DNA from 4 places in the Sporosarcina sp. Y352 genome. Region 2 is predicted to be linked to each of the others. Evidence: riboswitches for the same ligand, from Rfam matches in the RefSeq annotation. Region 2 holds a riboswitch; each other region holds the start of a gene.

The links. A riboswitch is a leader RNA that binds a small molecule or an ion and turns the genes downstream of it on or off. The one in region 2 is predicted to bind S-adenosylmethionine.
Region 1: another riboswitch for S-adenosylmethionine. It lies ahead of metA (homoserine O-acetyltransferase MetA); the one in region 2 lies ahead of AC1TO6_RS14980 (MFS transporter).
Region 3: another riboswitch for S-adenosylmethionine. It lies ahead of AC1TO6_RS14125 (methionine ABC transporter ATP-binding protein); the one in region 2 lies ahead of AC1TO6_RS14980 (MFS transporter).
Region 4: another riboswitch for S-adenosylmethionine. It lies ahead of AC1TO6_RS16400 (5-methyltetrahydropteroyltriglutamate--homocysteine S-methyltransferase); the one in region 2 lies ahead of AC1TO6_RS14980 (MFS transporter).

The regions. Positions count from the first base shown of each region.
Region 1 covers NZ_JBXCJE010000001.1:388,703-396,085, reverse strand. The annotation lists gene AC1TO6_RS02070 (NUDIX domain-containing protein) at 1-471, shown strand, start outside; gene AC1TO6_RS02065 (PP2C family serine/threonine-protein phosphatase) at 468-1,265, shown strand; gene AC1TO6_RS02060 (hypothetical protein) at 1,360-1,539, opposite strand; SAM riboswitch class I at 1,678-1,784, shown strand; gene metA (homoserine O-acetyltransferase MetA) at 1,953-2,861, shown strand; gene AC1TO6_RS02050 (hypothetical protein) at 2,922-3,680, shown strand; gene AC1TO6_RS02045 (YetF domain-containing protein) at 3,860-4,570, shown strand; gene AC1TO6_RS02040 (NAD(P)-dependent malic enzyme) at 4,630-5,823, opposite strand; gene AC1TO6_RS02035 (YczE/YyaS/YitT family protein) at 6,084-6,746, shown strand; gene AC1TO6_RS02030 (HAD family hydrolase) at 6,826-7,383, opposite strand, start outside.
Region 2 covers NZ_JBXCJE010000009.1:68,681-76,063, reverse strand. The annotation lists gene AC1TO6_RS14990 (1,2-dihydroxy-3-keto-5-methylthiopentene dioxygenase) at 1-457, opposite strand, end outside; gene AC1TO6_RS14985 (2-hydroxy-3-keto-5-methylthiopentenyl-1-phosphate phosphatase) at 496-1,170, opposite strand; gene AC1TO6_RS14980 (MFS transporter) at 1,381-2,631, opposite strand; SAM riboswitch class I at 2,757-2,847, opposite strand; gene AC1TO6_RS14975 (molybdopterin oxidoreductase family protein) at 3,269-5,308, shown strand; gene AC1TO6_RS14970 (2,3-diketo-5-methylthiopentyl-1-phosphate enolase) at 5,896-7,089, opposite strand; gene mtnK (S-methyl-5-thioribose kinase) at 7,089-7,383, opposite strand, start outside.
Region 3 covers NZ_JBXCJE010000008.1:54,339-61,721, reverse strand. The annotation lists gene AC1TO6_RS14145 (arsenate reductase family protein) at 537-896, shown strand; gene gcvH (glycine cleavage system protein GcvH) at 971-1,354, shown strand; gene AC1TO6_RS14135 (toprim domain-containing protein) at 1,562-1,903, shown strand; gene AC1TO6_RS14130 (thioredoxin family protein) at 1,918-2,217, shown strand; SAM riboswitch class I at 2,272-2,382, shown strand; gene AC1TO6_RS14125 (methionine ABC transporter ATP-binding protein) at 2,765-3,790, shown strand; gene AC1TO6_RS14120 (methionine ABC transporter permease) at 3,783-4,451, shown strand; gene AC1TO6_RS14115 (MetQ/NlpA family ABC transporter substrate-binding protein) at 4,520-5,380, shown strand; gene AC1TO6_RS14110 (MetQ/NlpA family ABC transporter substrate-binding protein) at 5,479-6,336, shown strand; gene AC1TO6_RS14105 (dicarboxylate/amino acid:cation symporter) at 6,487-7,383, shown strand, end outside.
Region 4 covers NZ_JBXCJE010000011.1:97,695-105,077, reverse strand. The annotation lists gene AC1TO6_RS16420 (VOC family protein) at 1-281, shown strand, start outside; gene AC1TO6_RS16415 (hypothetical protein) at 419-1,369, opposite strand; gene AC1TO6_RS16410 (hypothetical protein) at 1,558-1,800, shown strand; gene AC1TO6_RS16405 (hypothetical protein) at 1,842-2,036, shown strand; gene AC1TO6_RS16400 (5-methyltetrahydropteroyltriglutamate--homocysteine S-methyltransferase) at 2,083-3,195, opposite strand; SAM riboswitch class I at 3,647-3,760, opposite strand; gene AC1TO6_RS16395 (urease accessory protein UreD) at 3,900-4,631, opposite strand; gene ureG (urease accessory protein UreG) at 4,699-5,328, opposite strand; gene AC1TO6_RS16385 (urease accessory protein UreF) at 5,352-6,092, opposite strand; gene AC1TO6_RS16380 (urease accessory protein UreE) at 6,034-6,480, opposite strand; gene ureC (urease subunit alpha) at 6,539-7,383, opposite strand, start outside.

The DNA of each region.
Region 1 (7,383 bases), on a different contig from region 2:
TTCACTTCGACAGGGGATTATGGGCAATCTAAACAGATTGTTGCTGTTAGTGGTTACATTGTAAATGAGGAAGGACAGGTATTGCTTGTACGGAACAATCACCGAAATGATACATATGAAATGCCGGGTGGACGAGTTGAGCCAGGTGAAACGTTAAAAGAAGCGGTTAAACGGGAAGTGCTAGAAGAAACAGGCATCTACGCTGAAATCGGTGACATGGTCGGCGTTTATCAAAATATCACGGCGGGCATCATCTGTATAGTTTTCCGTGGGAGAGTCATTACTGGTGTGCCGGCTGCACAGCCTCCTGAAACGATTGACGTACAATTTGTTGACTTTGATAAAGAACAAGTAGAAGACTGGATAAAACGCCCGCAATTCGTTTCTAGAGTGAAGGATGCCTTGAATAAAGAGACGATTGCCAATGAGGGTTATGAAGTGAGGCCATATCGATTGGTCGAGCGTTCATGAATAATCACTCTTGGGTTGGAAGTGAAAAGGACTTTATCGATGAACGGGATGTTCGGTGGGTTAATCGGATGGCAGTTGGTCGTTTTGGAGGCAATTCTTCAGCGGGACAAACCAAGAACGAGGATGGCTTTGTTATTTGGCAAAATGAGGATTGGGAATTCGCGGCTATTTTGGATGCACATAAAAGTGCCGAAAGTGCGAAACTTGTCATTGATACACTTGAACAGTTTAAAAGTGATTTTGTAGAGAATATAAACATAAAGGGTTTTCTTGATTTTAAATATTTGGAAGTAAAGCTCCTTGAGATTTTTCAATCCAAGAAGTTTTTGGACAAATGCAGGTGTGTCACAGGAGAAACGGCTTGTCTTATCGTAGTGAGGAAAGCTAATTATGTATGGTGGTTTTCCGTTGGAGATTGCCTAGTATACGTATTACATCCGGATCTGATTGCGCTGAACCAATTTCAACTCAACCAAAGGCAATTCTTCGAGTGGATTGGTCAGGTGAATACGTTTGAGCAAGCAGTACCATGCTACACTTCAGGAACAAGAGAATTGAGAAAAGGGAACAACCTTATTTTTTTGACGACTGACGGTTTGGTGGAATGCCCAGGTGAACCTTTTTCGAATCCATCAAATCTTGTTGCTGAGCTGAATGAAAAAAAACTCGATGAAGGTATTTCACAGTTGTTAACGGAAATTGAAAGACAAAATGTACGAGACAGTACAACAATTGTTGCATGGAATGTGGAAGTAGAAAAGGAAGGCAGCATCCCGAGCGATTATAGGGGATAAAGGAAGATTTAAAGCAAGCGCAGAACGCAGACTGAGTATAAATAAACTCCCGCGTCAGCATGACGCTGGCGCGAGGGTTCATCGTTTTACTTACTCATTTTCTTTTTCTTGCATTTGGATTCATACGTTCTCGCTTTGGTTTCAGGGAACTCAGTTCAGCAAACTCGCGAGCAATTTCTTCACTCATGTCACCAGGTTTTATTTTTTGGTTTTTCGGTGTCTGCGGTAACGAACGCGCATTGTTCCCGCCAGTTTTGTTGTCATCTCTCCCCATTGTAACAGCTCCTTTCATTTCAATAAGTACTTTGTTAAGGTGGCTTTATAAGAGGGATTTATCCGATGAAAATTTTTGCAATAGAAAAAGACCTTTTACAATAGTAAGTTAAGTAGTATAATGGAAGTTAATTAAATATTCTTATCAAGAGAAGCAGAGGGAATTGGCCCTGTGAAGCTTCAGCAACCTCTGACCTAGTCAGGAAGGTGCTACCTCCAACAAGATCAATTCTTGAGAGATAAGAGCTTAGAGCCTAAAAAGAACCCTCTTTTCTTATCATACAGAAAAAAGGGTTTTTTATATTTTAAAAAGGTAGGAAGTTATAAGGTTTTCAATATGAATTGCATCGAGTTGCAGGAGCCTACCGCTATTTAAAAAATCATACATATAAAATCGAAAAGGGGATACGACAAATGCCAATCAATATACCGAAACAATTACCGGCAGTAGAACTATTGAAGAAGGAAAAAATATTCGTGATGGATGAAGATCGTGCAACATCTCAAGATATACGTCCTATGACTATTGCAATTCTAAATTTAATGCCTGAGAAAGAAAGAACTGAGTTACAGCTACTACGATTGCTGGGAAATACACCGTTGCAAGTAAATGTTACATTTTTGAATACAGCAACACATGATTCGAAAAATGTTAGTAAAACACATCTAGATGCATACTATGCGACATTTGAACAAGTGAAACATCGCCGTTTCGATGGCTTGATCATTACCGGTGCACCTATTGAGCATTTGGAATTTGAAGATGTTAACTACTGGAAAGAATTAACGGCAATTATGGAATGGTCAAAATTAAATGTAACATCAGTTTTACATATTTGTTGGGGTGCTCAAGCAGCTCTTTATCATCATTATGGAATTGGAAAATTTGAATTGCCGAAAAAATGCTCAGGCGTTTTTACACATCGTTTATCCGATCCTACCATCAATCTTTCACGAGGCTTTAATGATGAATTCAGAGCGCCGCATTCACGTTATACGTCTGTCTCAATAGAAGAAATTGAAAATGATCCTCGTTTACTTCTACTCGCCAAGTCTGAAGATGCAGGAGCTTTCATAGTCCTTTCCAAAGACAACAAACATATTATGGTTACAGGTCATTTGGAATATGACGCGGATACACTTGCGGAGGAATATGCACGTGACCTTAAAAGAGGGGTAGACATTGAGATACCACAAAACTATTTTCCGAATGATGATCCCACTAAAGAACCTTTGAACACATGGCGCTCACATACTCATTTGCTTTTCTCTAATTGGCTTAATTATTATGTCTATCAAGAAACGCCTTATGTGTGGGAATAACTGTTTAATGACCTTTTTATCGTATAGTGCATAAGATAATACGACAAAGGGGGAAAAAGTGTGGGGTTGTTTATCAATGAAAAAGGGCATCCGAATGTCTTTAAAAATAATGAGGACATTAAAAATCAAAATCAAGAACACTTCAAAATAGACCCTTTAGCGGAATGGATGAAAGAACAGAAGGAAGCGACCGAAACAACCAACCGCCGGTTTAATATGATGGAGAACTTACTGAAACGACAAAGTAAAGCACAATCAAATCGAATGATATCAATCCATGAACAACTATCGGGATTAAAAGAAAATGATATCCGTCGTGAAAGTTTTGAGAAGGAAGCACAAAATTCGTTTTCGAAATTAGAAGATAAGAATCAAGTGCTTCTTGAGAGGTTTTGGAACCTGAGAAATTTGAATCAGGATTATAATTTGCAAGTAAAGGGTATAAGTCAATCAAATCAAGAAATTATAAAGCGCATTGAAATAATTACATCTGCAAACGAGGAAGTACTCTTTAAAATAAATGAGCAGATGAATCAGCAACAGCAATTATCTGACCAATTTTCGCAGCATAAGAACGTTCAAAAGGATGTAATCATAAGGTTGGACAACCAAGAGGGATTGTTGGAGAAGGTAGTAAGACAACTGGATAATCTCCGCTCTGCCCTTTACGAGCGAACATCCTTTTTAACAAGAAAAATAGAAGGCAGCTATAATACGACAACTTCGCGCGTTCCTAAAGTACTGAGCGGACAGGAACAAAATTCGACACGTTTCATGTTGAATCACAAGCAGGAAGAAAAAGAGGAAAATACTGAATGAACAGGTGACGCTCACTTGATTTGAATCCAAACATGGTAATTGATACAGAGAGAGCAGTCCAACAGTCATTTCACATGGCTATTGGATGTGCTCTCTTTTTAATAATTATACTTCAAGATACTTACATGTATAGGCGATAGGTAATAATGGAACACTTCCTCTATAGTGGAGGTGTGGTTTTGGATAAATTTTTAGAAGTGGATTTTTGGGAAATGATCATTAGGACAACGTCTGCATTTCTAGTCCTTCTTATACTTGCCCGGTTTTTAGGGAAAAAGCAAATTTCTCAGCTAACTTTTTTCCATTATGTTACCGGTATTACAATTGGGTCAATTGCAGCAGATATAGCAGGAGAATCTAGAACGCCATTTTTAAATGGGGTGATCTCAATGATCTGGTGGGCATTTTTGACAATGCTAATGAGTTATATTGCATTTAAATCTAAGAAAGCACGAATAATACTAGATGATCAGCCGACTATTGTCATATATGAAGGAAAACTCGTTGAAGAGTCAATGAAGAAATTACGTCTGCATTTAAATGATTTAACGATGATGTTGCGTGAACAAAGTATTTTTTCATATACAGACGACCATTATGCGCTTCTTGAAACAAATGGACAGTTAAGTGTCTTAAAGAAAGTGGAATTACAAGGGGCTACAAAAAAAGACGTAAATGCTAACGCTCCTGCTCCCAAATATCTTCCGACTGAACTAATTGCAGAAGGGAAAATTGCCACAAGGAATTTAAGAGAGCTGAATCTGACGGAAGAGTGTTTGTACGAACAATTAAAAAAGCAGGGTGTTGGTAAAGTTGAACACGTATTCTTTGCTGAAGTACAAACGGACGGCAGTCTCCAAATTGAAATGAAGAAAAATGCGGAAAGTTGAAAAAAACGTCGAAAAAAGGGAGGTATCCCTTTTTTACGACGTTTTTATACTGGTTCTATTTAATGGACAGCGAGCGAAAGGGCAGAAGCCCCTGATTCTATTGCCGCTTTACTCACAGCTTCTGTGACCGCTTTTACAACGCGTTCATCAAAAGGATCAGGAACAATATAGTCTTCATGCAAATCGGAATCGTCAATGACAGAAGCAATGGCAAAAGTAGCTGCAAGCTTCATGCTTTCGTTGATTTCGGTTGCACGCACATCTAGAGCGCCTCGGAAAATACCTGGAAATGCAAGCACATTATTCACTTGATTTGCAAAATCGGATCTACCTGTTGCCATAATACGTACCCCTAATTCCTTCGCTAAAGCAGGTGCAATTTCAGGGTCGGGATTAGCTAAAGCAAAGATAATTGGATTGGAGTTCATGCAGTCGATATCGTCTTTTGATAAAATGTTGGCCGCAGAAACACCAATAAAGACATCTGCACCTGTCATAGCGGTTTGTAAAGACCCTTGTAGACCGTGTGGGTTTGTAATTTGTGCAATTTCGTCTTTAGTCGGATTCATACCATCAGGACGGCCTGTGTAAATAATGCCTTTTGAATCACAGATGACAATTTGTTCAAAACCAATGTTCAACAGGTGTTTTACAATTGCAATCCCGGCGGCACCAGCTCCATTTACAGCTATTCTAAGGGTTGCCATATTTTTTTTGACGACTTTCATAGCATTAATTAATCCAGCGGCAACGACGATAGCAGTACCATGCTGATCATCGTGGAATACTGGGATATTGCATTCCTCGCGTAATCTCTTTTCAATTTCAAAACAGCGCGGGGCTGAAATGTCCTCTAAATTAATTCCGCCAAATGTCGGGCTTATAGCTTTGATTGTTTGAACGATGGTGTCCACATCTTTTGTACCTAAACAGATTGGGAACGAATCAATATTGGCGTATCGCTTTAACAATAGAGCTTTTCCTTCCATTACAGGAAGTGCCGCTTCTGGTCCAATATCACCCAAACCTAACACAGCAGATCCATCTGTAATCACTGCTACTAAATTCCCTTTGATTGTGTAGTCATATACTGCGTTGGGGTTTTTGGCAATCTCTATACACGGTTCTGCAACTCCTGGTGAATAAGCTAGGCTAAGATCCCTACTATTTTCAAGTGGAACCTTTGAAATAACTTCCATTTTGCCCTTGTGAATTTGATGCATTTCTAAAGATGACCGGTAAGAACTCGTCATTTAACATACCCCATTCCATTGTAGTGTTTTTATCTGTTGTTATAAATTATTAACATGAAGCAGATAATAATGCAAGAGTGAAAATTCCGTACAATTAGAAAATTTAGCGAATGGAGCGCTTACATTGCTTTTATATCAGTGTTTGCTTAAAATCAAAAATAATTCGAAAAAAAGCTCATTTAATAAAATTATCGGAAATAATGAATCTTCAAGAAAAAAATATGGTACATTAAAAGGGGCAGGCAACTAAGATTAGAAATGTGAAAGTAGATGCTGACTTTATGAAAAATATAGTAATTATTGGTTTGTTTTATTTAATAGGACTTGCATTATTGTCTTTAGGGATTTGTTTAATGATTCTTTCTGATTTGGGTGCGGGACCTTGGGATGCTCTGTATGTGGGGCTTTCAGATATTATTGGATTTACGGTAGGAAGTTGGGTCTTTATTGTTGGCGTGCTATTGATCATTATAAATAGTGTCCTACTAAAAAAAGTACCGGATTTCTCAGCGATTATAACAATATTAATCATTGGTTCTTTTATCGATTTTTGGTTGCTAATCGTATTTTCTACGTACTCGGTAACCGGAATGGCTATGAGAATCTTCTTATTAACAGCAGGAATTGTTATTATTGGAATAGGTATTTGCTTTAAACTTCAATCAAGTTTTGCTAGAAATCCTGTGGATAACTTGATGATGGCCTTACAATCACTTTCAGGAAAAAGTTTGGCTGTAACAAAAACAGTGATGGAAGTATTTATCCTAGTTTTGGCATTTTTTATTGGAGGACCTATTGGCATTGGAACAATCATTGTTACCTTTGCTATTGGACCACTTATTCATATCATCTATCCGCCAGTAACGAAATTTAGAAACCGAATTTGTATGACAGAAATAAACAAAAAACCAACATCCTTTTGAGTGGATGTTGGTTTTTGTAGTTTGGACGTAGGGTACGTTTAAAATCTGTCATACTGGCTAATTTCAATATATTTTTCGTTTAAACTATTTCCCATTTCCGTTCAGTAGCAATTGCATGTAATCTTGGTTCAGGTCTAACGGCCACGGGGTTACCAACGAGTTCCAAGACGGATAAATCGGACAGGCTGTCACCGTATGCAAAACTATTTTGCCAATCGATATCATAGCCATCTAAAACTTCCTTGATTTTTTCGTTTTTACGTAGTCCTTGTATATGATAAATAGGTGTTTTATAATCGATGATTTCTCCCTTCAGAGGAATCTCGGTGCCGATAATTGTGTCAAATTGCAATTCTTTGGTTACCGATGTTAAAAGAGAAGTATACGCTCCCGAAACAAGCATTATATGTACATTGTCATTCGCATGCTTCTTTAGCCGTGCAATGACTTCAGGATTAAAACCTTCACGTACTTTCTCAGTTAGTTCACCAAAATAGGTATTCATCTCCGCAATGGATGCAATTTGGAGTGCGTTTAAATAGACTTGCATGGATCGTTCTTTCATCTTAGCCTCTGGAACCAACTTTAACTTATGACCGATAAATGGAGGTAAGATAGCACGGTAAAAACGCTTATA
Region 2 (7,383 bases):
TGCGATCAGCAGCGAGTGTGAAGTAGTGGCGGATGTTTTCCGGAACGGAGATTAAATCGCCTGGGTTAAGATGCACTTCAAAGAAACGGTCGTCTTTTCCTTGGATGATGAATACGCCATGTCCACTGACAATGTAACGTACTTCATCGTCTGTATGATGGTGTTCTTGTTCGAAGTTTTTCAGAAGCTCGTCCAAATTAGGTGTCGCATCTGATAGTGAGATAATGTCTGCCGTTTTATAACCGCGGCGTTCTGAAATGTCGTCGATTTCTGTTTTAAAAGCCTTTAAAATCTCTGCTTTTTCTTCATCCGTTAAATTGAATTTTTCACGAAGGTTTTCGGGTAGCTTTGCGATATCCCAGTGCTCATAAACGACTTCTTGTTGCTCTAGAAATGCTGCAACCTCTGTGTGTGTTTCAATAACTTCGTTTGTTCCTTGAATTGTAATTGTCGCCATTTTACTCATCTCTCCTCTAATCGATTTTTGGTTTTTATTTACACTTGCACATTTAAGCGGGCTTCAATGATCCGAATACAGTCATGGAAATTAGTGAATGGGGAATAAGGAATGTTCAATTCCTCGCATTTTTCAATTAAGAAATCCCTAGCAATGATGATATCGGCAAGCTTTGCCGCTTCTAGGTCTGTAATCGAGTCGCCGATGACAATGCTCGTTTGCTGCTGGGCAGTGTTCTCGCGAATAATCGTCGGCTTACAGCAACCGCAGCCTTGATTTACACAGTTTGCATCACATTCATGCGGGAAAAGGATGTTGATGTGTTCCCCTGTAAAATCGCTTTCGTTGCAATAGACTTGATCGAATGGACCGAATGGTTCAAGCAATGGATGGATAAAAAAGTCGATGCCGCCACTTACGATATAGAGCGGTATGTTTTTTTCACGGGTAAACTGAACAAATTCACCAAAACCTTCCCTGATTTCCGCATCCTCCAAAACGAACGACACGATTTGTTCTTTTTGGGAAGTGGGCAATAGAGCAAAGAGCTCTTTGACCCCTTTTTGAATGGACACCTTTTGCGCCATAATATCGTCCTTGATCTCTTCCCAACCAGCGGGAGCGAACTTGTCCATAATATTGATAATATTATCTTTCATCGTAATGGTACCATCGAAATCACAGAAAATTACTGGATTGAACTCTGCACTCATCTATATGTCCTCCTTGCCTTTTATCAATAAAACCTCTTCTATTATATAAGAAGAGGTTTTATTGATACATCTTCTTATCTACAACAACACATAGCGAGAAATAGCCTAGTGTCCCTCTACCTAGATAAGAAATCTCGTATTTTTTTCAATTAATTGTGATTATTTCATCTACCCATAACTTTGTCAATCAATGCCTACCCGACAGTGGTTTTATGAGGTAACCAGCGAAGCTTTTTCCTGCGCCTTTCGCTCTTCCTCTTCCGGTATACGAATGAATTTCACGATGATCGCACTCACTACATAGAGGGCACTGAAAATCCACACGACCCCTTCCGCTCCAACTAACCCGATAAACGCCAAAGCGATTGCTGGTGCTACGAATGTAGACAGACCCGCGGCAAAGTTCAACACGGACATTGCCGCGCCTTTATCCTCACCTGCAACGGATGGTACCAGGGCACCGATTGGAACGTAGCCCGCTACCAAGCCACCCCAGATGAATCCAACAATACTCGTCATGAGAATACTACCATTTGTAATCACTGGTACATAGAACAGAAGTGGCGTGAATATCGCGCAACCGATTCCACCAAACCAAATGATTGTGTTTTTCCAACCGAATTTATCCCCAATGAACCCGAACACTAAATTGAAAATGATGTTTCCTAAGAAAAACGTTCCCCATAATTGCAGCCAAGCACTTGTTTCAATGCCATGTTGCGCCATATGCATCGGTAAGAATACTGGGAATCCATAGACACTTAAACTATTGATAACACGGACAACCCCACCTGCAGCAACCCGTTTGTTTGTTTTCAAAATGGTGATACCCTTCAATAATTCCGTGACCGCTTCTTTTTTATTCGCGAGTTTTTTCTTTTGGAACTTGTCTTTATTGAGTACTAAAGCAAAGAATGCACCGAGACATACCCAGAAAATAGATGACCACATTGTATTGATGTAACCGAGATACTGGATTGCGTAACTTGAATAGTATGCGCCCAGCACCATCATTCCCGCACAAAACGCAAACCAGAACCAACCAACGGCAGAACTCAATTTGTTTTGTGGAGTTTTATAAATGACCCATGTCAAGAAGGAATAGGCAAACAATGGATAACCGAAACCTTTAATGAAATAAGTGAGTAGCATAATCGGATAATTCATCGTTGAAAAACCGAATGTGATAAACCCTGCGGTACCGACAATATAAACAGCTAAGCCGATTGCCATTGTACGTTTTGGACCAAATACCTCTACACAGACGCCTGAAAACCAAGAAGACAGCGCGATCGAGATTCCGTAGACCGTGAAAATAGCAGCTGACTGTTGAATGGTTAACCCGCTTTCAATTAGAAACGGACTTAGCCAACCAGCTTCAATTCCGTCTCCCATCATGAACAGCATGACTCCGAAAAAACCCCATCCTAAATTTTTCGTAATTCCAATTCTTTCTAACATACTGTTCTCTCCATTTCTATTTATAAATGCGGGACAAATTGACTGAAAAATAAAAAAACCCTTCCTGTAAAGACAGAAAGAGTTGGTGGCATACATCGCTAGTGCAATGTAAATATGCTTTACCCTTTCTATCTCTCAAGCTACGCTTGCTGGATTTGGCACAATTATGTTGCCGAAGTTTCATAGGGCCAGTCCCTCAACTTCTCTCGATAGAAAAAAACTATGAAATTGGTCGAACAGTGTCGGAAGTTAAACTAATGAGTTAACTGTATAGAACAATTAATCTTAAGTCAACCACTTATTCAAACTTTCTAAAAAAATAGTTTGGTATATGGTATACTTTCTACCATGAATCGTTTGTTTTAGTCAATTTCATAATAGAGGATATAGTAATAAAATCCGAACAAGGTTGATTTACACTCCAGGCGGACGCTTTCCGCGGGCACGTCTTCAATCTCCTCGTCACTACGTTCCTGCGGGGCTTTCAGATCGCGCTATTCCCGCTGGAGTCGCCGCCTTACGTTACAATCAACGGAACTCAGCTATGCAAACGAAGATTCGATTATTTTAGTTAATGTTAGAGTTTTCAACTAAAATAAGAAATTATAAAATTGATTCATTTGAAAGGATTTTTGCTATGAAATCTTTTATTGATATAGAAAATGGGGTTGTCCCCTCGGTTTGTGCGCTTGATTGCCCAGACCAATGTGGATTGCTTATTCATAAAGAAGACGGGAAAATCGTTAAAATTGAAGGCGATCCCGATCATCCCATCACAAAAGGAAGTATTTGCAACAAAGTTCGACATATGACTGAACGCCTTTATGACCCAAAAAGGATTACTACTCCTTTAAAACGCGTCGGGGAAAAAGGCGATGGACAATTCGTTCCAATCAGTTGGCAAGAAGCCATTACAACCATCACAGATCAATGGAAAAAACTGATTTCGGAAGAAGGTCCGGAATCGATCCTTCCTTACAGTTTCTATGCCAATATGGGGAAACTCAGTTCCAAAGGGATGGATCGCCGTTTCTTCAACCGCCTTGGTTCGAGTCAACTGGACCGGACGATTTGTTCAGTCGCTGGTGAGGTCGGCTACAATTACACGATGGGCGGGCGTTTTGGAACAGATCCGGAAGAGATGACGGAAACGAAATTATTTGTTTTCTGGGGCATCAATGCCGTCAGTACCAATATGCACCAAATCATGATTGCACAAAAAGCGAGAAAAAACGGTGCTAAAATCGTCGTCATTGACGTCCATAAAAACCAGACCGGACGCATGGCTGATTGGTTCATCCCCATCCTTCCCGGAACTGATGGAGCGCTTGCACTCGGAATCATGCATGTTCTTTATAAGGAAAAACTGGTCAATCAATCGTTTTTGGAACAATATACAATCGGCCACGAAGAGCTCGGCGAGCATGTATTGCAGCACTACGACCCGCAAACGGTTTCCGCCATTACGGGCGTGCCAGAGGGAGATATCTATGAATTGGCGCGAATGTACGGGACCGTCTCCCCTTCGATGATTCGCATCGGCAATGGGCTGCAGCATCATGATAACGGCGGCATGATGGTCCGGACGATTTCCTGTTTGCCTGCTTTGACAGGGCAATGGGCATTGAAAGGCGGAGGGGCGCTCAAATCGAATTCCGATTATTTGACGCATAATACTGCCGCACTCGAACGTCCCGAACTTCAGGTAGTGCCAACGCGCAGATTCAATATGAATTTATTGGGACAAGCATTAATGGAGGAACAACAGCCGATTCGCTCTTTGTATGTCTATAATAGCAACCCCGCCGTTGTCGCACCGGAAGCCAATAAAGTACGGAATGGCTTAGCCCGTGAAGATTTGTTCACAGTTGTCCATGATTTATTTTTGACAGACACTGCCTTGTACGCGGACATTGTTTTGCCAGCGACATCCGCTTTCGAAAACACGGACATCTATACGTCCTTCTGGCATCACTACATTCATTTGCAGGAACCCGTCATCGAAACTTACGGGGACAGTAAATCCAACCCGGACGTTTTCAGATTGCTGGCGCAAGCAATGGGCTTTGACGATCAACCATTTCTAGACAACGATGAGGAAATGGTTGACCAAGCGTTAAGCAATTTGTCCAACCCTCATTTATCCGAAGTGTCGTATTCTGCTTTAAAGGAAAAACGCTATATGAAAGCAAGTGGTACCGGCGATTTCTTGAACAATTTAAAGACACCTAGTGGAAAAATCGAGTTGTATTCGGAACAGATGAAGTCAGCGGGATTCCCTGCCCTGCCTACGTATATCCCGATTATTCAGGATTCCGATCATCCTTTACTTTATGTACCGGCAATTAACCATAACTTCATGAATACGATTTTTTCGAACAATGAAAAACATATCAAGCTCGAAAAAGTGCCTAAGTTGTTCATGAATCGACTAGATGCGGAAAGTCGAGGAATCGAAGACGGAGCGGCTGTCCGTATATGGAATGAGCGCGGTGAATGTGAGTTTACTGTTTCTGTCGGCGAGCAGGTTCTTCCTGGCGTTGTTGTCAGCCAAGGGATATGGGGAGATCAATCGGGTCATAAACGTCTGGTTAATGCATTAACGCCGGATCGGATTGCGGATATGGGCGGCGGCGCAACGTTCTTCTCGGGGCGTGTTGAAGTGGCGGGATTATAACTAGAAGTGTGGATTGGAGATTGCTTTGCGCCTTGGGATGCCTCTGGCCATGAGCGAGGGCACTAAAAAAGTCCGACTTCCTTCAATCCCGTTGATTTCCGTTCCGAGCGGACGCTTTCCGCGGGCACGGCTTCAGCCTCCTCGTCACTGCGTTCCTGCGGGGTCTTCAGCTCGCGCTATTCCCGCTGGAGTCGCCGCTCTCCACTACAATCAACTAGTTCTTATTATAAAAAGCACATTTCGTTATCAGGGATAAGATCTGCAGCCCATAGTGAATCTTTCTACAATGAAATTTGTATTAAATAGTAATCACATTATAATTTCAGTCTATACATCTCAAAATCACTTTCAATAATGTACACTCCAGCGCAGGCGCGGCAAAGGGGTAGCCGAAGCCGTGAGACTGGATGCGTAGCGTTAATCCAGGCTCAGGGCCAGAGGCATCCCCAAAGCGCCAAGCGGTCTACAATCTACACTCTGAATTAGGCGTAGCTACCCCTTCGCTTAGATTATATACTGGATTTCTAATTTCATTCTATATAAAAAAACGAGCCTCTCGGGATTATCCCAGGAGGCTCGTTTTGTGCTTATACTGACTCGACAACGCCCCATTGGTCGATGGCGCGCTTCAAAGGTTCTGACGTTTTTGCTGCTTCTACGAGTGAAACTTGTTTGACACTTGCGTCAATCGCCGCCCGGAATGCCTTGGCACCTTGCGTCGGTCCATCTGGATGGCCAAATATTCCGCCCCCAGCATTGACGACTAGATTATCTCCGAAATCCTTCAGCAATTGCGGCACCATGCCTGGATGAATTCCAGCGGATGGTACTGCAAATGTTTTTTCGAAGCCATTGTCTTCTATCAGCGCTTCATTGATTGCCAACGCATCGAATTTCGAAATGGCGACATTGCCATAAGGACTTGGGAACAAGGACAGATCTCCGCCGATGAGTCGCGTTAATTTCCCTACCAATAACGAGTAAGAGAATCCGCCACCTGCTTGTCCTGCTAGAACGCCCGATAATGCGGAATGCGCAACAATCGGCAAACCGATATTGTTATTTTCACGCAGCGTTTGAAGTGCATCTAGCCCATACGCATGGACGTTGAATAATAACGCGTTCGCGCCGAGCGCTGCTGCCTGTTCTGCCTTGTCATGAAGCTCATTCGTCCGCCCCGATAAGTTCACTGCATACAATGCCCGATTTCCTGTTTTATCATAATGCCGATCGATAATGTCTTTTGCTGTTGTAATTCGCTTATAAAACGGTGTTAATTCATTCTCAAAAAGAATTTCATCGTCTTTGATGAGATCGACACCGCCTGCTAGCAATTCTTCTAGTTGAGCGGAGAAAAAGGACAGATCCCTTCCCATGACCCCTTTGAATATGGCTTTCAGCAATGGGCGATCCATCACATTCAACTGCTCTCGAATCCCTTTTGTACCGAATCGTGGCCCCGGAAATTGTGCAAGCAATTGTTTGCCAAAATCCAAATCGATTAATTCATAGCCTTCAAAGAAAGAAAGCTTGCCGTAGACAGTCGTGAAGATCGCGGGAAGATCTGCCGAATAGTTAGCGGATGGATAAAAGATTTTCACCGTATCCTTCACTTCCCCTTTTTCCACAGAAACGACTTCACCTTTATGGTGCTTCAATTGCTGCTGTTCAAGATGCGGAATGTCTGTCCAAGACCCAATTGTGAGCCCGAGTGCATGTTGCTCCGCTATTTTTTCTTGCTCTGGATGTGTCGGAAATAGATAAGTGGCTGTAACTCCCATTAAAATTCCTCCTTGTGACTACTGTCGATGAACCAGCTCTCCAATTCTTCAAGAGAGCGTATTGTATTACGGTTAAGTATCAAATACTTCCCGAGCTCCAACACTTTTTTCCTTCTGGCCATACGTTTTTCTTCATCTTCTTCATAATTTAAATCGTCAATTTGTGCAATACCAATAGAGCGGCGGACCAATTCGCAGCCTGCATACCCTAGCATATCGGTAAAGTTCTCATCCATTACATGCGTCAGGAAGCCGTCGAGTTGTGTATATGGTTCATTGGATTCTTCTCTCCAA
Region 3 (7,383 bases), on a different contig from region 2:
CAATTTTGGCCGCTCAAACCTTCTACTATTGGATCCCTATTACTATATAAAGGAAGTGTCAATTTCTAATAGAACATCACATAATCTTTGCTGAAAGTTAGTGAAGAATTCAATGTACAAGGTGCTAGAGTGACCGAAATTGCATCTTCGGGCACTTACACTCTTATAGAAGATCATCTATTCTTTTCTTCCAAAGCAACCACTTTTTTCACTTGAATTTTGTAGGAACGCGACAGGCAATTAATCACAAGAATATTACCCCAAAGGGTGTGGCTAGAAGTGACGGAGTCACTTCTAGCCAAAACTATTCCTCGGTAAAAGGGTCGTAATTAATTCGCCGAAAGCGGGCCGAAAATTATCCAGTGAAAATGGCAGTATTCCAGCCCTTCTCATCTGCTTTTTATGCAAGTATATGGTTATTCAACAGACGTGACATATTAATGAAGTAAAATTGCAGATTTCACACTGAGATCCTGCTGTCTATATATGCCAGGTAGTTTTTTCTGTTATACTGTGAAAAATGGAGGCGTTGCGGTATGGGATTAATTTACTACGGTTACCCGAAATGCGGGACGTGTAGAAAAGCGAAAAAGTGGCTTGAAACGAATAACTTGGACTTTCAAGAAGTGAACATTGCGGAAGCTCCTCCGTCAGAAGAGGAACTTGGAAAGATGATTGCAGCTTCTGATTTGGAATTGAAAAAGTTTTTCAATGTCAGCGGCATGAAATATAGAGAGCTTAATTTGAAAGACAAACTGCCTACAATGTCCGATGAAGAAAAAATTAGTTTGCTATCATCAGACGGTATGCTCATCAAAAGACCGATTGTTTATGGAGAAGGAAAAGTAACTGTCGGTTTCAAGGAAGAAGAATTTAATAAAGTCTGGGGCAATTAAGTTACAGTCTTGTCTTTATCAGAGAAATATGACAGAATTGAAGAGAATGAAACTATTTATTTGGAGGGGTATAAATGAGCACACCAAAAGATCTGCGTTATTCTGAAGAACACGAATGGGTAAAGGAAGAAAACGGTAATTACCGCATCGGTATTACACACTTTGCACAATCTGAACTTGGAGATATCGTATTCGTTGAACTTCCATCTGTTGGCGATGAAATCAAAGCGGACGAGCCTTTCGGAAGCGTTGAGTCGGTTAAAACAGTATCTGAATTATATGCTCCAATCAGCGGTAAAGTACTTGAAGTGAACGAAGGACTAGAAGACAGCCCTGAATTCGTCAATGAATCACCGTATGAAAATGCATGGATGGTCGTCGTTGAACCTTCTAACACTTCTGAGTTGGACGAACTTATGTCTGCAGAAGCGTATGATAAAATGACAATCGGAGAATAATTGAAAATTATTCAGCAGTAGTTCAAAACCTTGCTGAATAAATTTCAAGCCTCCGGCGGATGCTACAGATTTTGAAAGGAGTGAATTGAGCAAGCTCAATTCAAAATCTGGGCGCAAATACGCCGAGGCGTATTTGATTTAACTGAGCGCCGGAATAATTCCGGCGTTTTTTGCATCTTACTGTCGATTTGCGAAGGAGGAACTCTCTTGTCGGATGAAAAAATCATCATAGTAGAGGGCGGTTCGGATAGAAAAAGATTAGCGCGTATACTTGCGGAGTCAGTCAAAATCATTTGTACGAACGGTACAGTAAGCCCATATCGGCTTGAAGAGTTGCTTGCGCCCTATGAAGAACAGGACCTGTATGTTTTTGTCGATGCTGATGAAGATGGTGAAAAAACGCGTATATTATTTAAAAGAGAATTTCCAGCAGCAATCCATCTATATACAGAAAAAGAGTACCGGGAAGTGGAGACGACCCCGTATAAAGTGTTAGCTGAAATACTACAAGATGCGGAATTCAAAATCCGACCCGAATTTTTACTTTAAAGGATGTAAGATAAATGGAAAATTGGACACGCGAACAGTGGGAGGCAACTTTGAAGGACTCACCCGATTCTGCGTTTTATTTATATACACCGATGTGTGGTACATGTGCAGTCGCTTCTAAAATGATGAACGTCATTTCTGTCATGAAACCGGAAATGCCAATCGGGAAAGCGGATTTGAACTATGTGCAATCTATGGCAATTGACTATGAAATTGAAAGCGTTCCTTGCTTGTTGATACAGAAGGATGGCGTTTTACAACATAAAGTCTATGCTTTTCAGTCAGTCCCGTATCTGTTGGAATTGATTGATTGACAATCAAGACAGGAATTTGATATAATACGACTTAACCAACAATTGAATAAGTCGCTCTTATTAAGAGAGGTGGAGGGATAGTGCCCTACGAAGCCCGGCAACCGTCACGAAAGTGAAATGGTGCCAAATCACACAAAGTGCATAGCATACTTTGAGAGATGAGAGATTGGACAAACGTTTATTTTATGATAACGTAAAGCCTTTCTGCCCGTCTGCAGGAAGGTTTTTTTTGTACAGAAAAGCGGAAGGCGCCTGCAGCTAGACACATGAAAAGCGGAAGGCGCCGGTTAGGCCCGACAGGCATAAGACATGCTGGCGAAGCGGCGCACTTTGCCGCACAGCCGGTATGGCTTATGACCCGAGGGGCTGGCGCCTGTAGCTAGACACCAGAAAAGCAGAAGGCGCCGCTAAAGGAACGCAACCTAAGTTCGCGACGTCCTGTCGCAACGGTTGCATGACCTGCATCCTGCCGGCCCCCGACAGGCATAAGACAACGAAAGAATTCTTAATTTTAATTTACATAGACAAAATTTCAGAGGTGAAATCAATGATTCAATTAACGGATATTAATAAACGGTTCGGTGAAGGACCCGGCAGTATTACAGCGGTTGAAAATGTATCACTCGAAATAGCTGATGGTGAAATTTTCGGTGTGATCGGTTATAGTGGCGCTGGAAAAAGTACTTTGATTCGACTGTTGAACGGTCTAGAAATGCCTACTTCAGGAAGTGTGAATATCGGCGGTTTGGAAATGTCGGCTATCAAAGGCAAAGCGTTGAGGGAAGCGCGGCAGAAAGTGAGTATGATTTTTCAACATTTCAACTTGCTGTGGTCGCGGACGGTGAAAGACAATATTGCATTCCCTCTTGAAATCGCGGGTGTGCGAAAAGCCGAGCGCGAAAAGAAAGTGGCGGAACTGATTGAACTGGTTGGTTTGACTGGTCGAGAAAATGCATATCCATCAGAATTGTCGGGCGGTCAGAAACAGCGTGTAGGGATAGCTCGTGCACTTGCAAACGACCCTGAAGTCCTACTTTGCGACGAGGCGACTTCTGCTCTTGATCCGGAAACGACGGATTCGATACTGGATCTTCTGACTGGTATTAATGAAAGGCTTGGACTGACGATTGTTCTCATCACACATGAAATGCACGTAATCCGGAAAATCTGCCATAGGGTTGCAGTCATGGAAGCTGGGAAAGTTGTCGAGATGGGGGACGTACTCGATGTGTTCCAATCGCCAAAAGAGGCCATTACGAAGCGATTTGTTTCTCAAGTGACGGAGCCCGCGGAAGCGAAGCAGGCAATGGCGCATATTAAGGATGAATTTCCAACAGGTACACTTATCAAGCTTGTGTTCGTTGGTGAGCAGACGGAACAACCTGTGCTCGCAAGTCTCATTCGGAAATACGATGTGGGTGTCAATATCGTCCAAGGAAACATTTCCCATACACATGGTGGAGCATATGGCTCACTTATCCTCCAGCTCCTTGGAGATTCAACAATTATTGAGGAAGCAATTCAATACCTCAATGAAAATGATGTTCAGACAGAGGTGATCGGTAATGATTGAAAACCTTTTTCCGAATGTTGATTGGACTAAGATGTGGGAAGCGACAGCAGAAACGCTCTATATGACAGCAATTTCAACACTGTTCACATTGATTATTGGACTCGGACTCGGAATCATACTCTTCCTAACAAGTCCCGGACAACTGTGGTCGAATAAGTTGGTCAATGTTATTTCAGGGGCATTCGTCAATATTTTTAGATCAATTCCGTTTATCATATTAATCATATTGCTTATTCCGTTTACGAAATTTCTTCTTGGCACAATTCGCGGACCGGATGCAGCATTGCCGGCACTTATTATTGGAGCGGCTCCATTCTATGCAAGAATGGTGTTGATTGCATTGCAGGAGATTGATAAAGGTGTAATTGAAGCTTCGAAGTCAATGGGAGCGAAAACGAGGACGATTATTTTTAAAGTTCTCTTACCGGAATCGATGCCAGCACTTGTCTCCGGTATCACCGTAACAGCAATCGCACTTGTCGGGTACACCGCTATGGCGGGGATCATCGGCGCAGGTGGACTTGGGAATCTCGCGTTTTTGGATGGATTCCAGCGCAGTCGTGAGGACGTTATACTAATTGCAACAATCTTAATTTTAATTATCGTTTTCATCATTCAATTCATCGGGGATTTCGCGGTAAGGAAATTTGACAAGAGATAATTCTATGACAGTAACATCAGGCATTGCCTGTAAACTATAAAAGAATAGAAAAAAGGGGAGAAATGATTATGAAAAAGCTTTTTGGGGGAATCGTATTAGCAGTACTTCTATTAGCATTAGCGGCTTGTGGGGCGAAAGATGATAGCGGCGATAACAATGCGAGTAGTGGGGATAATGCTACCGATGAAAAAGTTGACGCAACGGAAATCGTAATTGGTGCATCTAATACACCTCACGCAATCATTTTGGAAGAGGCAGCGCCGATATTGAAAGAAAAAGGTATTGAACTTGTTATAGAAACTTACCAAGACTATGTATTACCGAACAAAGATCTTGAATCTGGCGAATTGGATGCGAACTTCTTCCAGCACATACCTTATTTGGATCAACAAGTAATCGACCATGGTTATAAATTTGCGAATGCAGGGGCTATCCATATCGAACCGATGGCTGTTTACTCGACGGAACATAAAACAATCGAGGACCTTCCTGACGGTGCTGTTATCATATTTAGTAACTCTGTAGCTGAACATGGCCGCGTACTTTCATTACTGGAATCAGCTGGGCTAATTAAATTGGCTGAAGGAGTAGATAAAGTAAAGGCTGAAGTGAAAGATATTGTAGATAATCCTAAGAACCTTCAGTTTGATGCGAATTATGAGCCTTCACTTTTACCGCAACTCTATAACAATGATGAAGGTGATGCGGTAGTCATCAATGCAAACTATGCAATCGATGCAGGCTTGAATCCGGTTGAAGATTCTATTGCGATTGAAGAGACGGAGTCGCCGTATGCGAACATCATCACAGTTAGAGAAGGCGAAGAAAATACTGAAGCAATCAAGACATTGGTTGAAGTGTTGAAATCGAAAGGAATTCAAGACTTCATTCTTGAAGAGTGGGGCGGCGACGTCATCCCAGTAAAGTAATTTGTTGAAGCAAGTGGACAAGGCGTGGATTGAATAAGTGAAAAATAGGCAATATCAACCATTCAGATTAACAGCATAGAGAAAAGGGAGAGTATAAAATGAAGAAATTGTTATCAGGAGTTTTATTAGCAGCACTCGTTCTTGTACTTGCGGCTTGCGGTACAAAAAACATCGATGAAAGCAATAATACAAGCGGGAAAAGTGAAAACACAGACGAAAAAGAAACAACTAAGATTGTTATCGGTGCTTCCAATACACCGCACTCGATCATTCTTGAACAAGCAAAACCGTTATTGGAAGAAAAGGGTTACGACCTTCAAATCGAAACATATCAAGACTATGTGTTACCAAACCAAGATCTTGAATCCGGCGAAATCGATGCAAACTACTTCCAGCATATTCCGTATCTTGAATTGCAAATTAAAGATGCTGGATACGACTTTGTAAATGCGGGTGGCATCCATATTGAACCAATTGGTGTCTATTCGAAAAAGTATAAATCACTCGATGAACTTCCTGACGGTGCGACAATTCTAATGAGTAGTTCAGTTTCAGATCACGGGCGTGTACTTGCGATGCTCGAATCAAAAGGACTTATTAAACTTGACGAAAGTGTAGATAAGACAGCAGCTGAACTGAAAGATATCGTTGAAAATCCTAAAAATATTGAATTTGATGCAAACTATGAACCTGGTCTAATGCCGCAACTCTACTCGAATGATGAAGGCGATGCATTGTTGATTAACTCGAACTATGCAATCGATGCGGGCTTGAATCCGATTGATGATTCAATTGCTATCGAAGACAAGGATTCCCCTTATGTAAATATCATCGCAGTAAGAAAAGGCGACGAAAATAATGAGTCAATCAAAGCTTTGATTGAAGTATTGAAGTCGAAAGAAATCCAAGACTTTATCATCAAAGAATGGGGCGGCACAGTAGTCCCGGTTAAATAATAGGTAGAAACCTCTGTCGAAAAGTACGAATTCGACGGAGGTTTTTTGTTTTCCAATAGATGTTAATATCGATGTGGTGTTTCAATAGCGAAAATATTATGGTATCGTTGTCTCTTAAATACATAAAATCATCTTAGGGGGAACACTGTTTTGAGAAAAATTGGTCTAATTTGGCGTATCGTCATCGCTATTGCACTGGCAGTCGTGTTTGGATCGCTGTTACCAAAAATTAGCGAAGGCTTTGCAGAGTGGTTTGTCGGTCTGGCAGCCACATTTAATATGATATTTGGAGGCTTTTTGAATTTTATAGTGCCTTTGATCATCATCGCTTTCATCGCGCCAGGAATTGCGAAGCTAGGCAAGGGGTCAGGTAGACTACTTGGTTTGGCGACAGCATTTGCTTATATTTCGACAATTGCAGCAGGAATTCTTGCCTTTTTTGCAGCAACAACCTTGTTGCCTGGATTTATAGGGAAAATTAACGAAGGTAGTGTTGCTGAAAGTGGCCGTGCTGCGGCTGAAGCTTTTTTTGAGATTGAAATGATTCCTGTGATGGATGTTATGGCGGCACTTCTTCTTGCATTTGTACTAGGTATCGGGATGGCTTCCATCGGCAGTAAATCAATGCTTAATGTATTTGAGGAATTCAATGTGTTAATAGAAAAAGTGATTTCATTTGTTATTATTCCGCTTTTACCATTCCATATTTTCGGAATTTTCCTTAATATGACGTATACTGGCCAAGTTGCTAAGGTCCTATCTGTCTTCGCAATGGTATTTGTTATGATTATTATTCTTCATTTCATCATGCTGACGATTCAATATACGGTTGCAGGTTCGCTTTCAAAAAAGAATCCGTTCTTCTTAATGAAAACGATGGCTCCGGCTTATTTAACTGCGCTTGGGACACAATCGTCTGCAGCGACAATTCCAGTTACGTTAAGTCAGGCTCGTAAAACAGGTGCGTCGGATAAAGTGACTGATTTCACCATTCCACTTTTTGCGACAATTCACCTTTCAGGAAGTACGATTACACTTGTATCTTGT
Region 4 (7,383 bases), on a different contig from region 2:
TTCTTGGCATGCAGGAAATCCCAAAACCGGAAAACTTGAAGGCACGCGGCGGTTGCTGGTTCCAGTGTGGTTCACACGAAGTGCACATCGGCATTCAGCAGGACTTCATCCCTGCCAAAAAAGCGCACCCCGGTTTTACAGTGAATGCACTTGATCAGTTAAAATCGCGATTGGAAGAAGCTAGTTACATCATTAGCGAAGAGCCCCCAATCGAAGGCCGTTCTCGCTTTTTCACACAGGATCCTTTTGGCAATCGGCTTGAATTTTTGGCTTTCGCATGAACCATGCAGCAGTTGTTCGAAAACTGCTCCATTATACGGCGGGATGCATTACCTGCATCCCGCTGCTTTAAGAGTAAAGATTTTTTTGCTTGCCATGACAGGCTGCCGAACGCTACTAATCCCCCGCGGACTAGCCGTCACGCTTCAATAATCGCCTTTTCCTGCACATCCAATTGTTCCAACTCATGGATCATTTCATCCCGCTTTCTTGCAAGTCTGTCCTGTACTTTGCGAACGTCTTGTAACACAGCATTTAAATTGCTTTTCGCATCTGTAATGCGCGAATGAACCATCCAGTCTGAAAATATATTATCAAAAAACAGATCGGTAAATGTGAAAATATCCTTTTTATTTACTATGAATGATTCAGTCGCAGCATTCTGAACGTCCATCAATTCTGTTTCATAATGGCGAAGTGCACGTTGCGCGCGGTGGACGAGGTCGTCGGAACTGTTAATTTCGGAATACTTGAGCGCTGATACAATCAAACCGCCGCCAAGAAACGTGTCCCAAACCGACATACCTTCCGCCGATCCAAGCTCATCCAGCGCCGCATCAAGTGCAAGGCTAGCTTTTTGACCAGCGTCGCTTGCTTCGTCGATTTCGCGGCACAGCGAACGCACCCTTACCCGGTCATCTGCAATTTTTTGCAGTGTACTGTTTGCAACGGAATCATTGTGCCGAATCCATGTCTCCTTTTCCTTGATAAAATCTGCCCAGTCTTCATCTATATAAGAGAAAGTTGGATTTTTCATCTCTTCACGCAGTTGTTTGGCTTCCGCCTCTAAATCTATCACTACTTTTTCAGCCTCATTGTATTGCAATTCAGCCTCAGCAGCTTCTGAAATTTCCTTTTCCATTTTTTCATCCCATGTGCCCGTCCACTCACTAATTTTATTCATGAAAGAGAACTTCCCAAGTTTCACGACGTCACGCTGCTCTTTTGTCAGCTGTTCTCGAAACTTATCACGCATTCCAATTGCTTCTGATAGTTGCGACTCAGTCCCTTCCAACCGCCGTTTGATCCGATTGCGTTGCGTCCGTGTCATTGCTAGCACCAATTGCCGTTCACGTAGATCTGTTCTCACCAAAACCACCCCTTTCTTTGTTATACGGAAATCTGAGGGGGAAGTTTCATTCTCTCGCAATAAACTGTCCACATGTGCATAATTAATATTTTTTCACTATTACAACTTATCCACAACCAAGTACTTGGTTTTGATCAATGTTTATCCACAATCAAAGGGATATGATGGAAGTGGAGGTGTACCCTTTTATGAAAAAACAACTAACAATTGTACTTATTCTTATATCTCTTCTCACCGCCTGCGGAAATGAATCTACCATTTCTACATTGTCTTACCCAGTTCCTGACCAAGAGATGCATGCATCCGAAGAAGGGTTATCACTTACGCTTGAAGAAGATGCTTTCCTGGGATCACCATCTGTTATCAAGACAGTCGTACAAAATGCCACTTCATCCGACTATCAATTGGGTGAGTTTTTCATATTGAATTAAATAAAGATGGCCAGTGGTTTGTCATTACGTATTCAGATGCCGTGTTCTTAAAGAATCCGTCCTTCAAAGACTATGGAAATGTATTGTCATCCGGAAGCAAAGCACGCCAGACTTTTTCGGTCGACGCGCTCGGTGTGACACTGATCCCAGGTGAATACCGTCTTGTGAAAACATTTTTATCGCTTGGTGAGCCGTTGTACGAGTTATCTGTCGCTGTACCATTTACTGTGGAATGAAAAAAACCTGAACAAAGCAAATGAGCTTTATTCAGGTTTATTTTATTTAGCCCCAGACTTCTTTCGCTACGTCTACAATGAATTTCAATTTCTCCCATTGCTGTTCTTCTGTCAGTTTGTTTCCGTGATGCGTTGATGCAAATCCGCATTGTGGGCTCAAGCACAGCTGTTCAAGTGGCACGTATTGCGCCGCTTCTTGAATGCGCGCGATAACCGCATCTTTGTCTTCTACTTCTCCATTTTTCGATGTAACAACACCAAGCACGACTTTTGCTCCACCATTTGGAACATGATCCAATGGTTTAAAGTCTCCTGAACGTTCATCATCATATTCCAAGAAGAAGCCATCTACTTTTTCTTTTGCAAGGAGTGTTGGCGCAATCAGTGCGTAGCTTCCTTCAAACGCCCACGTTGATTGGTAGTTTCCGCGGCATAAGTGTGTTGTTACGACTAAGTCTTCCGGCTTGTCTTCTAACACACCGTTAATGACGCGCAGTGCCAAGTCGATTAATTGTTCTCTTGAATAGGTTCCGTCATTGAACGGGATTTCCGGTGCAGATAGCCCGGCAATATAGACATCATCCAACTGTAAGTAGCGTACACCCGCTTCGTAAAATGCTTTCAAAGCATCTTTGTATGCTTGAATAACATCGTTTGCAAATTCTTCAACGTCAGGGTAAATGTCACTATTACGTATTCCAATATTAAAGAGTTGATTTGGGCTCGGAATCGTTTGTTTCACAACGGCACGGCCGCCAACGATTTCATTAAGCTCAACAAAGTCTTGAATGAATGGATGATTGGGGTTAAATGAAATCTTACCTGTGTTGCGAACGTCGTATTTTTCAGTTTCAACCCCGTCAAATGTGTAACCCTTCTCAGGTACAAATCCTTCAATTCCATTCAGATGCTCCAAGAAGTCTAAATGCCACCATGTACGTCTAAATTCACCATCTGTTACAAGTTCCAAACCAATTTCAATTTGCTTATCAACCACCCGTTTAATTTCCTGTGTTTCTACTTCTCGTAATTGTTGTGCAGTAATTGTGCCTTCTTTAAAGTCTTTGCGCGCTTTATGCAAGTTATCCGGTCGTAGTAAACTTCCAACATGGTCCGCTCTGAATGGTGCTTTCGTTAGTGTTGTCGCTTGATTTGTCATAGTAAATTCCCTCTTTCTGTTTTTTAGTGGATTTTGATTTTATTAGAACAGGACGCGAATGGGCGAACTCTTTTTCTTTTCTTACGGCAGTATCGCGTATGAGCGGGTTATTTTTCTTTTCTTTCGGCAGTACCGCGTATGAGCGGGTTATTTTTCTTTTCTTACGACAGTTCCGCGTATGAGCGGGTTATTTCCCTTCTCTTTCGGCAGTCGCGCGTATGAGCGGACTGGAAACCCGGATGCTTTTTCTGGCTTCGGAACGATGTTAAAAACGACTGAGTCTTTTGAGGGCACTTTATCTAAGTTTGTTGATAACTCAATTTAATTGGTGGATTTTTCAAAAACATAATAATTCTCCCTTCATTTTTTGAAGGTAACTTTGGTCTCCAGAAAGAACAAAAAACCCCTTCTAAATTTATAGAAGAGGTTTTGGCGAATTCGCTATTTGCTCTTCTCATCTCCAAGCAGTAAGCATTACACTTACGCTTCTGGAATTAGCACAGTACTTAAAAAGTCTGTTGCTGAGGTATCATCGGGCCAGTCCCTACACCTCTCTGGATAAGAAAGTTACGTATTTAGTTGTTAACCAGTACAATACGCGACTTCAAATAGAATGTCAATACAGAATATATAAAATATTTTAGTTATGTCTGTTCTTTGACAAGTTAGGCAAACAAAAAAGACACCCCAACCGGAGTGGCCCCTCAAACCATTGACGCCAAAAGTGCATAAACCCGTTTCATCTCTTCTTGCATCATCCACTGATCAACCGCGAGCCATCTGCAATGGATTGCATTTCCTTCAAGCCTTGTCATACCGGCTTTCAAACCTTCTTCCACCCGTAGTGTTTCCTGTAATGAACGGATATCTATGTCCTTAGCTTTAGGAGTTACTAGCCAGATCGAACCCACATACATTGCGTCTCCCAGTACACCAATACCAGTTAAGTCAACTTCTTTCGGTGAAAAATGCAGTGAATCAAAGGCGATCAGTTCGTCTTCAACGAAAATCTTAAAGTTTGATTTCAATGATTCATAGTCAAAAATTTCACCGCGCTTTTCGCGACCCGGGGCGAGGATTTCTCCCCATAATACCGTTGAATCAGCGGCTAGCCTAAGTGTCGTGTCGACTTGGAACTTCGCATCAGCGAATGGAATAATGACTTCAGGCATCCATTCCAGACGCGCTCGTTCGGCGAGCTGGACATCGATTGTCAACACACAAGTATCCCCTGTATGGGACGGATAGATTTTCAAAGCTGACTGCTGAATCAGCCTCGCGCTGCTGTCTGGTGCAATTTTTACCGTAATGTCATTTCGATCCCCTGCAACCATCCCGCCAGACGATTCCATTATGTAAACCGTCGCTGTCGGGTCTTTCCCATCGTAAAGTTCGCGGCTTGCCTTCAAAGGAGGCTGCTGGTAAACATGAGGCATCCGTGTATAGCCCCTTCTAAACTCGAACTCTACATCTAGTTTTCCGTGATGGATGGAGCGGGTCGGATTAAGCATTTGAACCAGCGGATTCCGCGCCTTCCAACAGCATATTGTGCTTAATCCAAGCAACGACCTTGTCTACATTTTTCTGTGTTCGCACATCCGTGAAAATGTACGGACGTCCGTTGCGCATTTTTTTCGTATCGCTATCCATCAGGTCAAGATCGACCCCGACGTACGGAGCAAGATCCGTTTTGTTGATCAACAAAAGATCAGAACGCGTTAAAGCAGGTCCGCCTTTTCTCGGAATATCCTGGCCTTCTGCGACGTCAATTACATAGATATAGCCGTCGACAAGTTCCGGACTAAACGTTGCAGATAGATTATCGCCGCCACTTTCCACAAATATAATATCAAGATCATCAAAACGAGATTTCAGCTCATCGATTGCCGCAAAGTTCATGGAAGCATCTTCACGGATTGCCGTATGCGGGCAACCTCCTGTTTCAACGCCCAAAATACGGTCTTCTTCAAGTACTCCGCTTTTAATTAAAAACTGTGCATCTTCACGTGTGTAAATATCGTTCGTAATGACAGCCACATTATAATCGTTATGCATTGCACGTGTCAGTTGGTCAACGAGCGACGTTTTGCCCGATCCAACCGGTCCACCGATGCCTATACGTACTGGTTTCATAAAAAAAACTCCTCCTAAAAAAATCAAGAAATAAACATCCTCGAGAATAAATATTCATGCTTCATTGAAGCTAGTTCGATGCCTAGCGCATTGTTGCTTATATCATCAATCGTCAGTGTCGACACCAATTCAGCCGCTTCCGTCACAGGACCAATCAGCCCGTAGGTCGTCTGGACACCGGCAGTTTGTCCGAATGGTACTGCACGGACTGCATTTTGGACGAGTCCGTTAAGCGATGCGAATAAATAGGTCATGACGGCATGTTGCGCACTGACGCCTGTTGTTGCACTGTAAATGCCATATAAAATGGAATAATGCCCTTTAATCTCTTTCGAATCAATGCGGTCTTTCCATTCAGCCAGGAACTTGTCCGTTCCGAGCGGAGCCACCGTTTTAATAAACTGTCTGCCAAGATTAATACTCGCATCACGTGATTCCTTCGCAAGCTTCATGGCCCCGCATAATTGCTCCAAATAAAGAAGTTGCTCAACATCCTTTTCCTCTGCTGCTGCATACGCTTCTTTGATCAAGATTGCATCACCGCGAACCAGGTTATGAAATAGAAACGATGTACAATAAGCGATTAAATCCTCTTTCGTCCGGATTAAATCCTCTTGTATATACGTTTCCATTCCATAGGTCTGCGTGTAGGATCCGATTGGAAAAGCGGAGTCATGGATTTGGAATAACCGTAAAAGTGCAGAATCAGTGAGAGTGTCCGCGGTATTTGAAGGGCTGTTTGAATCTTCTTTCCGTTGTTTCATAGGAAACACCTACTTCATCTAGCAACTTATTTAACGTATGGTCTGCACGCACAATAATTTCGTTTTCATCAATTAAACAAGGGGTATGACGGTTGCCGAGTTCGAATGCAGCTTTACCCATTTCCGTCATGTCTTTCGGGCTGATAACAATGACCGGCTCCATTTTCGTCCGGATTGCAATGCGGCGCTCAGCATCTTCAAAAAGGAGGTCGCCGTATTGAAGCGGTTCTTCCTGATTAAGTTTTAGCGCAATATCTGTCCCATGATCGGTTTCTGTACGGAGTATGCGCTTGCTCAACTCTTCCCAGTCAAGTTCAACCCATTCCGTTTTTTTACCGGCAATTTCTTCTTCTCTACCCACGTTGCCGATTAACTTTTCGATTAACACTTTACATCCTCCTTTAAAATCCAATCACGCCTCGGTGTGATTGCTTCGCTGAATGAAGTTAAAATAGGAAATAGCGCTGTGCCATCGGGAGAACGCTTACAGGTTCACACGTAGCCAAAACACCGTCAATTTTCACTTCATATGTTTCCGGATTGACGTCAATTTCAGGCGTTTCACTATTATGCTTCATATCTGCTTTGCTAATAGAACGGCAGTTTTTCACCGTACCGATCATTCGTTTCAAACCAAGTTGTTCCGGCAGTCCTTCTTCCACGGCAATTTTAGGTAGGAAAGTCATTCCCGCGTTTTGCGGACCCTGACCTTGAAAACCGTACATACGGCGCCCCATCATAGGTTGTGGTGTAGGAATGGATGCGTTCGGATCTCCCGTCATTGCGTAAACGGCGATTCCACCTTTAATAACAACCTCTGCTTTCACCCCAAAAAATGCTGGATCCCAGAGGATAATATCCGCCAGTTTTCCTTCTTCAAGCGAACCGACTTCATGACTAATTCCGTGGGCAATCGCCGGGTTAATGTTCAACTTTGAAATATAACGCTTTACACGGTAGTTATCATTATCTTTTCCTTCATCTTGAGGGAGAGGTCCGCGCTGCTGTTTCATTTTATTCGCCGTTTGAAATGTTCGGATTGTCACTTCTCCAACACGGCCCATCGCCTGTGAGTCGGATGACATCATGCTAAGAATACCCATGTCCTGCATAATGTCCTCCGCTGCAATCGTCTCGGGACGAATACGCGAATCTGCGAATGCCACATCTTCTGGCACGTCATGTTTCAAATGGTGACAAACCATCAGCATGTCCAAGTGTTCATCGATTGTATTCGTTGTAAATGGTTTTGTCGGATTTGTTGACGCAGGCAAGATGTTCGGCAATGCAG